Regions from separate parts of the Pseudomonas sp. GW456-E7 genome, predicted to be linked through region 1. Evidence: predicted binding sites of a transcription regulator. Region 1 holds the regulator's gene; the other holds the start of a gene.
What was found. Region 1 encodes sigma-54, which starts transcription at its own class of promoters, with help from an activator protein. Its sites were predicted from a motif close to ANTGGCATNNANNTTGCTNT; they were not measured.

Region 1 (7,496 bases):
CGACCCTGGCCAGCACCGGCACCACGGCGTTTTTTGTGCACCCGGCGGAGGCCAGCCATGGTGACATGGGCATGATTACCCGCGACGACATCATTCTGGCGCTCTCGAATTCCGGCTCCACCAATGAAATCGTCACCCTGCTGCCACTGATCAAGCGCCTGGGCATTCAGTTGATCAGCGTGACCGGCAACCCTGATTCGCCGCTGGCCAAGGCCGCCGAGGTGAACTTGAATGTTCATGTCGAACACGAAGCCTGCCCGTTGAACCTGGCACCCACCTCGTCGACCACCGCCGCCCTGGTCATGGGTGACGCCCTGGCGGTCGCGCTGCTGGAAGCCCGTGGTTTCACCGCCGAAGACTTCGCCTTTTCCCATCCAGGTGGCGCCTTGGGCCGACGCCTGCTGCTGAAAGTGGAGAATGTCATGCACGCCGGCCAGGAGTTGCCGCAGGTCCAGCGTGGCACCCTGCTCAAGGACGCCTTGATGGAGATGACCCGCAAGGGCCTGGGCATGACCGTCATCCTCGAGGCCGACGGCAAGCTGGCCGGAATCTTCACCGATGGTGATTTGCGCCGCACACTGGACCGCAGCATCGACATCCACAGCGCTGTCATCGACCAGGTCATGACGGCCCATGGCAAGACCGCCCGCGCCGAAATGCTGGCCGCCGAAGCACTGAAAATCATGGAAGACCATAAAATCAACGCGCTGGTCGTGGTCGACAGCGAAGATCGCCCGGTCGGTGCCTTGAACATGCACGACTTGCTGCGTGCAGGAGTAATGTAATGAGTGCGGACCTGCTGCAACGCGGCAAACAGATCAAACTGGCGGTATTCGATGTCGACGGCGTGCTGACCGATGGTCGCCTGTACTTCCTCGAAGACGGCAGCGAATTCAAGACGTTCAACACGCTCGACGGCCAGGGCATCAAGATGCTGATGGCCGCTGGCGTGCAGACTGCGATCATCAGTGGCCGCAAGACCCCGGTGGTCGAGCGGCGAGCCAAAAACCTCGGCATCCCGCACCTGTATCAGGGTCGCGAAGACAAACTGGTGGTACTCGACGAACTGCTGGCCCAACTGAATTTGAGCTATGAGCAGGTGGCCTATCTCGGCGACGACCTGCCGGACCTGCCGGTGATTCGCCGCGTAGGCCTGGGCATGGCGGTGGCCAATGCCGCCAGTTTCGTGCGCGAACATGCTCACGGCATCACCCTCGCCCGCGGCGGCGAAGGTGCCGCTCGCGAGTTCTGCGAATTGATCCTGCGCGCCCAGGACCGCCTCGATGCGGCCAACGCGGCGTACCTGTGAGCCCGATATGCTGAGCAAAAAGTTTCGCAACACCTTGCTGTACAGTTGCATCGCGGCGATATTCGCCGCGGTTGGCTACTGGAACATCAGCCCGGAACGCTTCCTCGACAAGCCGGTAACGCCGGTCGATGAAAGCATGATCGACTATTACGCCATCAACGCCCACAGCGTGCAGTACCTGCCGGACGGCAAGCTGCAATATGATCTGGTGTCCGACAAGGTCGAGCACCTGAAGGCGACCGAGGTGACACTGCTGACCAACCCCGACCTGAACGTGTTCCGCGGCACCGAATTCCCGTGGCACGTCCAGAGCCTGCGTGGCGAGGTCAACCCTGACGGCACGCAGGTCGAGCTGATCGATGATGTGCGCATCACGCGCTTCGACGAGAAAAACCGCAAGACCCTGATCACCAGCACCCGCATGACCGTGTTCCCGCAGCAGCAATATGCGCAGACCGAGCAAGACGTTAGAATCGACGGCGCTGGCGGTGTATCGACTGGCAAGGGAATGAAAGCGTATTTGAAAGAAAGCAGGATACACCTGCTATCGAACGTAAGAGGACAGTATGAGGCTCGTTAAAACCCTCCCGATTTTGCTCAGTCTGGGCGCAGCACTGGGAAGCGTGAGCGCCTGGGCTCTGCCGGAAGACCAACAGCAGCCTATCCGCATTCAGGCCGACGATGCCCAACTGGACGACAAGCAAGGTATTGCTACCTATAAGGGTGACGTGATCATCACCCAAGGCTCGATGAAGGTGACCGGCAACACCGTTACCATCACCCGCACCCCGACTGGCGACATTGACGTAGTGACCTCGGTGGGCAACCTGGCGTACTTCGAGCAATTGCAGACGGCTGGCGATACCAAGCCTGTTCAGGGTTGGGGCGTGACCATCCAGTATCACGCCACGCAAAATCGCGTCGTGTTGATCGACAAGGCCAAAGTTGTCGACAAGGACAACAACGTCACCCAAGGCGAGAAAATCGTCTACGACACCGAGAAGAAGCTGGCCAGCGCCGGGCGCGCCACCGGCAACAAGGTGACCGAGTCGCGTCCGCGCATCGACATGGTGATCCAGCCGAAGAAGAAAACCGACGAGAAAAAGGCCCAGTAATGGCAACTCTGAAAGCTCAGCATCTGGCCAAGAGCTACAAGAGCCGCCAGGTCGTGCGTGATGTCAGCCTGTCCATCGACAGCGGTCAGATCGTCGGCCTGCTTGGCCCGAACGGCGCCGGCAAGACCACCTGCTTCTACATGATCGTCGGCCTGGTGCAAGCCGACCAGGGCCGCGTCCTGATCGATGACCTGGACGTCAGCCACCAGCCGATGCACGGCCGTGCAAAAGCCGGTATCGGCTATTTGCCGCAAGAAGCATCGATCTTCCGCAAACTGTCGGTGGCCGACAACATCATGGCCATCCTCGAGACCCGCAAGGAGCTCGACAAGGCCGGTCGTCGCAAGGAACTGGAAAGCCTGCTGCAGGAATTCCACATCAGCCACATCCGCGACAACCTCGGCATGAGCCTGTCCGGTGGTGAGCGCCGCCGCGTGGAAATCGCCCGCGCCCTGGCCACCAACCCGAAGTTCATCCTCCTCGACGAACCTTTCGCCGGCGTGGACCCGATTTCGGTCGGCGACATCAAGCAGATCATTTACCACCTCAAGGCCAAAGGCATTGGCGTGCTGATCACGGACCACAACGTTCGTGAAACCCTGGATATCTGTGAAACCGCCTATATCGTCAATGACGGTCAGTTGATCGCCGAAGGTGATGCAGAGACCATCCTGGCCAATGACCTGGTGAAGGAAGTGTACCTGGGCCATGAGTTCCGCCTGTAAACGCTGAGCCGTGCCCAGGCAGCCGCCCGGGCACCCGTCTCGCGATTCATCGGTGCCTCATGCAAACCAGCGTGTTCATCCCCCAATACGGGCAGCACCGCAACACAAATTTATAGTTTTTTATTGTTACAGCGCTCTAGGCAAATCCTTCAGTTTCAGGCATATAATTTGCTTATGTTTGGCGCCCCGGCGCCCTGTAGTGGATGGCGCATGTGCGCCGGCGAATAAGGTGTTAAGCCCCTGCCATGAAACCATCGCTAGTCTTGAGAATGGGCCAGCAGCTGACGATGACACCTCAGCTGCAACAGGCCATCCGCCTGCTCCAATTGTCGACCCTGGACCTGCAACAGGAAATCCAGGAGGCCCTGGAGTCCAATCCGATGCTCGAACGCCAGGAAGAAGGCGACGACTTCGACAATTCCGACCCCTTGGCCGACAACGCCGAACAAAAGCCCAACACCGATATCCAGGAACCCTCCTACCAGGAAAGTGCCCCGACGGTTGATAACCTCGATGAGGGTGACTGGAACGAGCGCATCCCCAACGAACTCCCCGTCGACACCGCGTGGGAAGACGTTTACCAGACCAGCGCCAGCAGCCTGCCCAGCAATGACGATGACGAGTGGGACTTCACCACCCGCACCTCGGCCGGTGAAAGCCTGCAAAGCCACTTGCTGTGGCAACTGAACCTGGCCCCGATGTCCGACACCGATCGCCTGATCGCCGTGACCCTGATCGACTGCATCAACAATCAGGGCTATCTGGACGAAACCCTCGAGGAAATCCTCGAAGCCTTCGATCCGGAACTGGACATCGAACTGGACGAAATCGAAGCCGTCCTGCACCGCATCCAGCAATTCGAGCCGGCCGGCATAGGCGCACGCAACCTGGGCGAATGCCTGTTGCTGCAATTGCGTCAGTTGCCCGCCAAGACCCCTTGGCTGGCCGAAGCCAAGCGCCTTGTCACCGATTACATCGACCTGCTGGGCAGCCGCGACTACAGCCAGTTGATGCGCCGCATGAAGCTCAAGGAAGATGAGCTGCGCCAGGTCATAGAGCTGGTCCAGAGCCTCAACCCGCGCCCGGGCTCGCAGATCGAGTCCACCGAAGCCGAGTACGTCGTTCCTGACGTTATCGTACGCAAGGACAACGAGCGCTGGCTGGTGGAGCTGAATCAGGAGTCGGTGCCACGGCTGCGGGTCAACGCCCAGTACGCCGGCTTTGTGCGCCGCGCCGATACCAGCGCCGACAACACGTTCATGCGCAATCAGTTGCAGGAGGCCCGCTGGTTCATCAAGAGCCTGCAGAGCCGCAATGAAACCCTGATGAAGGTTGCCACCCAGATCGTGGAGCATCAGCGCGGGTTCCTCGAATATGGCGACGAAGCCATGAAGCCGCTGGTCCTGCATGACATCGCCGAAGCGGTCGGCATGCATGAGTCGACGATTTCACGGGTGACCACCCAGAAGTTCATGCACACCCCCCGGGGCATCTATGAACTGAAATACTTTTTCTCCAGTCACGTAAGCACCTCCGAAGGCGGCGAATGCTCGTCCACGGCGATCCGGGCGATCATCAAAAAACTGGTTGCCGCGGAAAATCAGAAAAAGCCGTTGAGTGACAGCAAGATCGCTGGTTTACTGGAGGCACAAGGCATTCAGGTGGCTCGCCGCACCGTCGCCAAGTACCGCGAATCCCTAGGGATCGCGCCTTCGAGCGAACGCAAGCGGTTGATGTAGAGCCACGCCACAGCGTTCCAGTGGTAGATCATCTGGTCTACCGCTTTATGCACTGGCAACGAAGGAGAAGCTGTATGCAAGTCAACATCAGTGGACACCAACTGGAAGTGACCGAACCTCTTCGCACCTACATCGGCGAAAAACTCGAACGATTGGAGCGACATTTCGACAAGATCACTAACGTGCAGGTCACGATGACCGTCGAGAAGCTGAAGCAGAAAATCGAAGCCACGCTGCATATTCCCGGGAATGAAGTGGTCGCCAATGCGGAACATACCGATATGTACGCTGCGATCGATGCACTCACCGACAAGCTGGATAAACAACTCAAAAAGCATAAGGAAAAGACCCAGAGCCTCCTTCAGGGCGCAACCGGTCGTTAACACTCCCAACCCATGATCCGACTTGAAAGTATCCTGACCCCCGGCCGTTCCCTCGTGAACGTGCCGGGCGGCAGTAAAAAGAAAGCCCTCGAACAAATTGCCAATCTGATCGCCCGCGAAGTGCCGGCTCTGGAGATGCAAGATGTCTTCGAGGCGCTGATTGCCCGTGAAAAACTCGGCTCCACCGGTTTTGGCAACGGCATCGCTATTCCACACTGCCGTCTCAAGGGTTGTGTATCGCCCATCAGTGCATTGATGCACCTGGACGCCCCTATCGATTTCGACGCCATCGACGGCGCGCCGGTTGACCTGCTGTTCGTTCTGCTGGTCCCGGAAGCCGCTACCGATGCGCACCTTGAGCTGCTGCGACAGATCGCCAGCATGCTCGACCGCAAGGACGTTCGCGAAAAACTGCGTAATGCCGCAAGCAACGAAGCCTTGTATCAGGTTGTCCTGGACGAGCAAAACGGTCAGTAATCATGCGCTTGATCATCGTCAGTGGCCGTTCCGGCTCGGGTAAAAGCACCGCCCTCAATGTTCTTGAGGACAACGGCTACTACTGCATCGACAATCTGCCTGCCGGCCTGCTGCCGGAACTGGCCGAACGAGCGTTGATTCATACCGAGCTGATGCAACCGCTGGTGGCCGTTTCCATTGACGCCCGCAACCTGCCCAGCCACCTGTCACGCTTCCCCGAACTGCTCGAAGAAGTCCGCAGCCGCCACATCCAGTGCGATGTCCTGTACCTGGACGCCGACGAAGAAACCTTGCTCAAGCGCTTCTCGGAAACCCGCCGACGCCACCCCCTGACCAACGCCAACCGCTCGCTGGCCGAAGCCATCAACGTTGAAAGCGTGCTGCTCGGGCCGATTGCCGACCTCGCCGACCTCAAGATCAACACCACCAGCCTGAACCTGTACCAGCTGCGCGACGCCATCAAACTGCGCCTGTTGAATCAGCCTGAGCCGGGGACTGCGTTCCTGGTGGAGTCCTTCGGGTTCAAGCGTGGCATGCCGGTGGACGCCGACCTGGTGTTCGATGTGCGTTGCCTGCCCAACCCTTACTGGAAACCGGAATTACGCGAGCAGTCCGGGCTCGATCAACCGGTTGCCGAATACCTGGCGGCACAGCCGGATGTCGAAGAGATGTTCCAGGACATTTCCACATACCTGTTAAAGTGGCTGCCTCGTTTTGCCGCCAGCAACCGCGCCTACGTCACCATTGCCATTGGCTGCACTGGCGGACATCACCGCTCCGTCTACCTGACCGAGCGTCTGGGGCAGGTGCTGCAAAAAACCCTGAAGAACGTCCAGGTTCGCCACCGCGACCTCAGCTAAAGGATTCACATCGCGATGCCTGCTCTGGAAATCGAAATCATCAACAAGCTGGGTCTGCATGCCCGGGCGTCTGCAAAATTCGTTGGGGTCGCGGGTCAGTTCCCGTGCCAGATCCGGGCCGGTCGAACACCAGAGTCCATGGTCGATGGCAAAAGCATCATGGCGATGATGATGCTGGCCGCCGGCAAAGGCACCACGATCCACTTGAGCACAGAAGGCGAGCAGGAACAGGAAGCCCTGGAAGCGCTGGTAGCGTTGATCAACAACTTCTTCGACGAAGGCGAATAAGGACAAGATCAAGATCAAAAGATCGCAGCCTTCGGCAGCTCCTACAGGGCTGCGATCTGTTCAGGCCAGCGCCGTATCCATCACCATCATCAAACAGAACCCCATCAGCAGCCCGAGGCTGGCAAGCTTGTCATGACCATTGCGGCGCGATTCGGGAATGACTTCGTGGGTCACCACCAGCAACATCGCCCCTGCCGCCAGTGCCAACCCCAAAGGCAGCAGCAGCTCGGCCAGGCTCACAAGCCAGGCACACAACAGCGCGAACACCGGCTCGACCAACCCTGATGCGGCACCGATCAGGAACGCCTTGACCCGGGACATCCCTGCCCCGGCCAGTACCAAGGCGATGACCAGCCCTTCCGGCACGTCCTGCAAGGCAATGCCCATGGCCAGGCTGTCGGCTTCAGGCATGCCGCCGCCGGCAGAAACACCGACCGCCATGCCTTCCGGGATGTTGTGGGCGATGATGGCAAACACGAACAACCAGATGCGCGGAGCAATGACCGGGCGCTCCAGGGTACCGACCAGCCTGTCCGGGCTGACGCCGGAGACCTTCCGATCCACCAGGAACAAGCCGAACGCACCGAGCATAATGCCGAA
Region 2 (7,496 bases), on a different contig from region 1:
ACCGCCAACTGGATCCCTGACCTGTTCATGAAGCGTGTCTTCGATGACGGCAAGTGGACCCTGTTCTCGCCATCCGAAGTGCCGGACCTGCACGACCTGACCGGCAAGGCCTTCGAAGAACGCTACGAGTACTACGAGGCCCTGACCGAGTACCCGGGCAAGGTCAAGCTGTTCAAGACCATCCAGGCCAAAGACCTGTGGCGCAAAATGCTGTCCATGCTGTTCGAAACCGGCCACCCGTGGCTGACCTTCAAGGACCCGTGCAACCTGCGCAGCCCGCAGCAGCACGTCGGCGTGGTCCACAGCTCGAACCTGTGCACCGAGATCACCTTGAACACCAACAAGGACGAGATCGCCGTTTGCAACCTGGGCTCGATCAACCTGCCGAACCACATCGTCGACGGCAAGCTGGACACCGCCAAGCTGCAACGCACCGTGAACACTGCCGTGCGCATGCTCGACAACGTGATCGACATCAACTACTACTCGGTGCCGCAAGCGAAGAACTCCAACTTCAAGCACCGTCCAGTGGGCCTGGGCATCATGGGCTTCCAGGACGCCTTGTACCTGCAGCACATCCCTTACGGTTCCGACGCTGCCGTCGAGTTCGCCGACAAGTCGATGGAAGCGGTCAGCTACTACGCGATCCAGGCTTCCTGCGACCTGGCCGACGAGCGCGGCTCGTACGAGACGTTCCAGGGTTCGCTGTGGTCCAAAGGCATCCTGCCGCTGGATTCGCAACAGATCCTGATCGAGGCCCGTGGCCAGAAGTACATCGATGTCGACCTGAACGAAACCCTGGACTGGGCACCGGTTCGCGCCCGTGTACAGAAAGGCATTCGTAACTCCAACATCATGGCCATCGCACCGACCGCGACCATCGCCAACATCACCGGCGTATCGCAGTCGATCGAACCGACCTACCAGAACCTGTATGTGAAATCGAACCTGTCGGGCGAATTCACCGTGATCAACCCGTACCTGGTTCGCGACCTCAAGGCTCGCGGCCTGTGGGACTCGGTCATGATCAACGACCTGAAGTACTACGACGGTTCGGTGCAGCAGATCGAGCGCATTCCGCAAGAACTCAAAGAGCTCTATGCGACTGCCTTCGAAGTGGACACCAAGTGGATCGTCGACGCTGCCAGCCGTCGTCAGAAGTGGATCGACCAGGCTCAGTCGCTGAACCTGTACATCGCCGGCGCTTCGGGCAAGAAGCTGGACGTGACCTACCGCATGGCCTGGTACCGTGGCCTGAAAACCACTTACTACCTCCGTGCCCTGGCCGCGACCAGCACCGAGAAGTCGACCATCAACACCGGCAAGCTGAACGCTGTTTCCAGCGGCGGCAACCACGGTGAAGATTCGGTCCTGGCAGCGCCTGCCGGCCCTGCTCCAGTGCCAAAGGCTTGCGCCATCGACGAGCCGGATTGCGAAGCTTGCCAATAAGCTGAGCCGACAAGCGCCGCAAGGCGCTTACTCGAGACCCCCGATGAGCCTCTGGTTTATCGGGGGTTTTTCTTTTGCCCATGAAAAAGATCGCAGCCTCGCTTCGCTCGACAGCTCCTACAGGGATGGCATTTCAATGTAGGAGCTGTCGAGCGAAGCGAGGCTGCGATCTTTTGATCTGTATCTTGCACCCACAAAAAAGCCCCTCTCTCGAGGGGCTTTTTATGCAGCGCCGCCCAGCATTAAGCCATCTGAATGATGGTCTGCATGATGGTGCTCTCGGTAGAAATGGTCTTGGCGTTCGCCTGGTAGTTGCTCTGTCCCTTGATCAGGTCAACCAGTTCATTGGTCAGGTTGACGTTGGACTCTTCCAGGGAATTGGAAACGATCGAACCCAGGGTGCCAGTCTGCGGCGCATCGTAGCCCGGGATGCCCGAGGTGTAGGTTTCTTTCCAGCTGGAGCCGCCTACCGGCTGCAGGCCTTGCTCGTTGGTGAAGCTGGCCAGGGAAATCTGGCCGATCGGCTTGGTCTGGTTGTTGCTGAAGTTGGCCAGCAGCACACCGCTGCCGTCGATGGTCAGGTTGGTGATCTGGCCAGTGGCATAACCGTTCTGCGATGGAATCGAACGCGCGGTGTCAGCGTTGAACTGGGTGGTGTTGGCCATCGCGATGGTCAAGCCAGCCGGATCGGCTGCTGCGCCGTTTGCAGTCCAGACACCATTGGTGACACTGCCCGGAGTCCAGTTGGTGATCTTCAGGTCACTGCTGATCACCGAAGTCGGTGGCGTGGTTGGCGGCGTCACAGGTGTGCTGACCGAAGTCAGTTTGCCGGTGGCATCGAACGACATGGTCGAAGCAATCGGAGCGGTAACCTTTGGATCACTGCCATCGGGGTTGCGACCATCGATCAGGGTGTAGGTATCCCAGGTGTTCGCGCCCGTCTTGACCATGTATTGATCCATGGTGTGCTGGTTACCCTGAGTATCGAAAATCGGGGTACTGAACGACTTGGTAAAGGTCTCGGTCTTGGACGGGTCGAACTTGTTGGCCGCAACCGTCTGGTCGATCACCGGCGACGTGGAGTTCAGGTTGATCGTCGACGACACGTTGCTGGTGGACTTCGGCGCCAGGTTGGAGGTGTCGATCCGCAGGTCGGTCAGCACGCCGTTGACGATCTTGCCGCTGGAATCCACACCGTAGCCTTGCAAGCGGGCAGTACCGTCGCTGTTGGTGACGTAGCCGTCCTTGTCGGTCTTGAACGTACCGGCACGGGTGTAGGTCAGCGAACCGTTGTTGCTCAGGACAAAGAAACCGTTGCCCTGGATACCCATGTCGAGCACGTTGCCGGTGTTGCTCACGTCACCCTGGGTGAACTGCTGGGAAACGTTGGCCAGGCGCACGCCGTTGCCGACGGTCTTGCTGCCGGTGCCCAGGCGGGTCGCCGAGTACACGTCTTCGAATTCTGCACGGGACGACTTGAAACCGGTGGTCGCGACGTTGGCGATGTTGTTGCCGGTCACGTCCAGTTGTTTGTTGGCTGCAAAGAGACCGCTAAGGCCGATATTGAAAGACATCATCCACTCCTTTATGCCGGGTTAGTCGGCTTTACATACCAATGGTTTGTACTTTGGACAGGGCAACGCTGCCCAGCCCGGCCAGATTGAGCATCAACTCACCGCCGGTCTGGCTGATGGTCACGCTGTTGACGGTCGCGGGCAGGTTGGTGATCAACGCGACGGACTTGCCATCGATCGTGGTCGTGGCGCCGAAGGTGTAGGTGCCCGCAGGTACCGTCTCACCCGCATCGTTCTTGCCGTCCCAGATGAAGCTGGCGTTGCCGGCCTTCTGCGAACCGAGGTCGATGGTGCGCACGGTCTTGCCGGTTGAATCGGTGATCTTCAGGGTGGCGGACGCCACCGAAGACGGCACCACCACCGTGCCGCTGAGGCTCTTGGTGGTATCGACCACAGCCTTGTCGCCCGGCGCGATGACCGAACGGCCGACCAGCGACGACGCCTGCAAGGCCTGGGACGAGTTGTAGTTGCTGGCCAGGCCGCTCACGGTGTCGTTGAGCGTGGTGATGCCTTCCAGGCTGCTGAACTGCGCCAGCTGGGCCACGAACGCACCGTTGTCCTGAGGTTCCAGCGGGTTCTGGTTTTTCAACTGGGTCACCAGCAACTGCAGGAACGCATCCTTGCCCAGGGCCTGGTTGCCCGATGCGCTGCCGGCTGCCGAGGCGAGGCCGTCAGTCGTGGTGTTGGTCTTGATCGAAGAGTTGGCCAGGATGTCGTTGAGGCTCAAACCACTGGTGGAATCGGTAACACTCATCTGAGTCGCCCCTTATCACTGACCGAGGGTCAGGACTTTCTGCATCATGGTTTTGGCGGTGTTCATCATTTCGGCGTTGGTCTGGAACGAACGGCTCGCGGAAATCATGTCGGCCATTTCTTCAACCACGTTGACGTTCGGGTAGTAGACGTAGCCCTTGGCATCGGCGGCCGGATGGTTCGGCTCGTAGCGCGCCTCGAGATTGCTCTGGTCTTCGACCACACCCAGCACCTGCACGCCTTGGCCGGCGGCGTCCTGGTTCTGGAACAGCGAGTCGCTGCCGCCGCTCTGGCCGCCCTGGAACATGGTGGCGAACACCGGGTGACGCGCGCGGTAGGTCTGGTCGATGCTCGACGAGACGGTCTCGGCGTTGGCGATGTTCGAAGCGACGGTGTTCAAACGCGTGGTCTGCGCACTCATGCCGCTACCGGCAATGTTGAAAACACTGGATAGAGACAAGGCTTACTCTCCGCGCAGGGCTGACACCAGCCCTTTGAATTTGCTGTTGAGCAGGGTGAAGCTGGCCTGGAAGTTGACCGCGTTTTCCGCGTAGTTCGACTGTTCCAGCTGAGCGTCCACGGTGTTCTGGTCGATCGACGGTTGCATCGGCGTGCGATACAGCAACGATTCGTCGCCATTGCCCAGACCTTCAGCTTCGATATGACGGTTGTTGGTCATGTTCAAGGCGAAGGTGCCGTTTTTGGTTTTCTCGTTCTGCTCGGCGAGCACTTTCGAGAAGTCCAGGTCCCGAGCCTTGTAGTTCGGGGTATCGGCGTTGGCGATGTTGTTGGCCAGGACTTCGGCACGCTGGGCGCGGAAGCCCAGGGCTTGTTCGTGGATACCGAGCGCTTTATCGAAGCTGATGCTCATGTCGGGAAACCTTCGGGTGACCTGATTTTTCGTAGGATCAACTTAGCAAGCCCCATGCCAATTCAAAAAAGCCCGGAAACCGGGGCTTTGCCGGACATGGCAAGGCGGCAATGCCAGAAAAGCGGCAACGGTTTTCCGCCGCCTGCCGCTTTTCTGCCGCTTGGCACCGCTTACGAAGACACCAACTGACCCTGTGGGAGCGGGCTTGCCCGCGAAAGCGGTGTGTCAGGCAAAGTTGATATCGACTGACACGACGCCTTCGCGGGCAAGCCCGCTCCCACAAGGGGTGTGGTGATTTCAAATGATCATTTGCAGGCATAAAAAAAGGAGTCCCTGAGGACTCCCGTTTTTTGACAACAGCAGCGAAATCATTTCGCCTGGTAAATGATCCCCGGGCTGCACTGGACCATCTGGTAATGATCCGGCAAACCGTTCAACGCTTCGGAAGCACCGAGGAACAGGTATCCACCCGGCTTCAACGTGCTGTGGATGCGCAACAGGATGTCCTTCTTCACCTCGGCGGAGAAGTAGATCAGCACGTTGCGGCAGAACACGATGTCGAACTTGCCGAGGCCCGCGTAACTGTCCAGCAGGTTGAACGAACGGAACTCCACCCGGCTCTTGATCGGCGCCTTGATCGCCCAGCGTCCCGGCCCTTTCGGGTCGAAATAACGCTGCAGGCGCTCGGGCGACAGACCGCGGCCGATGGCCAGGCTGTCGTACTCGCCGGTCTTGCAGTTGTTCAGCATGGTGCCGGACAGGTCGGTGGCAACGATCTGTACGCCCATCCTCAACTGGCCCATGTTGACCCGTTCGAACTCGTCGATGGACATCGACAGCGAATACGGTTCCTGGCCCGACGAGCACGCCGCCGACCAGATACGCAGGCGCTGGCCGGGGCTGGCCTTGATCGCTTCGGGCAGGACCTTGTTCTTCAAGACTTCAAACGGGTAGGTGTCACGAAACCACAGGGTTTCGTTGGTGGTCATTGCATCCACCACCTGTTCGCGCAAACCGCTGCGCGGCTGGGTCTGCATGCGCTGAACCAGCTCACCCAAAGACTTGATGCCTTGCTGTTCCATCAGTTTGTTGAGACGGCTGGAGACCAGGTACTGCTTGTTTTCACCGAGCAAAATGCCACAGGCTTTTTCCAGGAATACCCGGAACTGTTCGAAATCCAAATTACCCGTAGACAATGATGCCGCCTCTTAAATCGTGTTGACTGCCAGGGGCGCAGGCCCCTAGCTGATATCTGCTGCTTTGATCCGGTCGACTACCCGGGATGCCAGGTCATCAGGACGGAACTTGGCCAGGAAGTCATCGGCACCGACTTTCTTGACCATCGCCTGATTGAATACCCCCGACAACGAAGTATGCAGGATGATATGAAGCTTTTGCATGCGCGGGTCGTTGCGGATTTCCGCCGTCAGGGTGTACCCGTCCATCTCCGGCATCTCGATGTCGGAGATCATCATCAGGAACTCTTCTTCCGGCTTCTTGCCCTCGTCGACCAGTTTGCGCAGGTAGTCCAGCGCTTGCCGACCATCGTTCAACGCCACCACTTCGACGCCGACCGTTTGCAGGCAACGCGTGACCTGCTTGCGCGCCACCGAGGAGTCGTCGACCGTCAGCACGCGCAACGAAAGCGCCTTGTGCTGGGTTTCGACATCCACCACGCCGACGGAAATCGCTTCCGGCGTAGGTGCCACTTCCGCGAGCACCTTCTCGACATCGATGATTTCCACCAACTGATTGTCGACCCGCGTCACCGCCGTGAGGTAGTGATCGCGTCCGGTGCCCTTGGGTGGCGGATGGATCTCCTCCCAGTTCATGTTGACGATGCGCTCCACCGAGCGCACCAGGAAACCCTGGGTCTTGGTGTTGTACTCCGTGATGATCACGAACGGATTGTTCTTGTCCTTCAACGCACCGGAGCCGGTCGCCATCGCCAGATCAAGGATCGGAATGGTCGCCCCCCGGATGTTCGCCACGCCGCACACGACAGGACTGGACTTGGGCATCAACGTCAGCTGAGGGCATTGCAGCACCTCCCGAACCTTGAATACGTTGATCCCGTACAGCTGCTGGCCGTCGAGACGGAACAACAACAGCTCAAGGCGATTCTGCCCCACCAGTTGCGTGCGCTGGTTTACCGAATCCATTACACCAGCCATGCCCAGACTCCTACACCAACGCCAAGTGTTGTTGCGACGCGCCTTCATCACTAAACGGCACGGCGCTTGCTTTTTTAATCGTTATGAACACAGAACCGACATTTTTTCGACGCCTGACCACACCCTATCGCAAATTGCTGGGCGTGCTGGCGGCTGTTTGCCTGTTCAACGCTGGCACCCCTGCCCTTGCTGACGCGGTTACCTTGCCTGACATGCTTATCGGCGTCACTCAGGGCTTTCTTGAATTCACCGTAGAAGACTATCTGGCAACCAGTCAAACGGAAGGTCGCTACGAGATCCAGGTCAACCCGCTCGACCCGCGCATGCACATGCCCATGTGCGACAAGGAATTGACAGCAACCCTCGAGAGTCCCAAGCCGCTGGGACGGGTCACGGTCAAGGTCCGCTGCGAGGGCGCCTCCCCCTGGACTGTGTTCGTACCCGCTCAAGTCCGCCTGTTTCGCGATGTCGTGACCACCGCCCGGCCACTGCGTCGCGCCGCCATTGTCGAGCCCGGAGATGTGGTGCTGCGCGAGCGCGATATCAGCCTGATCAGCCAGGGCTACCTGACGTCCCTCGACCAGGCGATCGGGCAGCGATTGACCCGACCAATGGTCACCGACCAGGTGATTACCCTGGTGCATATCGAACAGGCCGAGGTGATCCGCAAGGGTG

Region 2: the regulator sigma-54 is predicted to act here: its motif matches at 4,690-4,709, upstream of flgB (flagellar basal body rod protein FlgB).

The regions. Positions count from the first base shown of each region.
Region 1 is NZ_JBWKZB010000033.1:66,226-73,721, forward strand. Features, by position in the region: gene AC07YV_RS20345 (KpsF/GutQ family sugar-phosphate isomerase) at 1-785, shown strand, start outside; gene AC07YV_RS20350 (KdsC family phosphatase) at 785-1,309, shown strand; gene lptC (LPS export ABC transporter periplasmic protein LptC) at 1,317-1,889, shown strand; gene lptA (lipopolysaccharide transport periplasmic protein LptA) at 1,876-2,424, shown strand; gene lptB (LPS export ABC transporter ATP-binding protein) at 2,424-3,149, shown strand; gene AC07YV_RS20370 (RNA polymerase factor sigma-54) at 3,395-4,888, shown strand; gene hpf (ribosome hibernation-promoting factor, HPF/YfiA family) at 4,963-5,271, shown strand; gene ptsN (PTS IIA-like nitrogen regulatory protein PtsN) at 5,284-5,748, shown strand; gene rapZ (RNase adapter RapZ) at 5,751-6,608, shown strand; gene AC07YV_RS20390 (HPr family phosphocarrier protein) at 6,624-6,896, shown strand; gene AC07YV_RS20395 (ZIP family metal transporter) at 6,957-7,496, opposite strand, start outside.
Region 2 is NZ_JBWKZB010000013.1:57,572-65,067, reverse strand. Features, by position in the region: gene AC07YV_RS11190 (ribonucleoside-diphosphate reductase subunit alpha) at 1-1,449, shown strand, start outside; gene flgE (flagellar hook protein FlgE) at 1,692-3,023, opposite strand; gene flgD (flagellar hook assembly protein FlgD) at 3,055-3,777, opposite strand; gene flgC (flagellar basal body rod protein FlgC) at 3,793-4,236, opposite strand; gene flgB (flagellar basal body rod protein FlgB) at 4,240-4,647, opposite strand; gene cheR (protein-glutamate O-methyltransferase CheR) at 5,016-5,843, opposite strand; gene AC07YV_RS11160 (chemotaxis protein CheV) at 5,889-6,821, opposite strand; gene flgA (flagellar basal body P-ring formation chaperone FlgA) at 6,905-7,496, shown strand, end outside.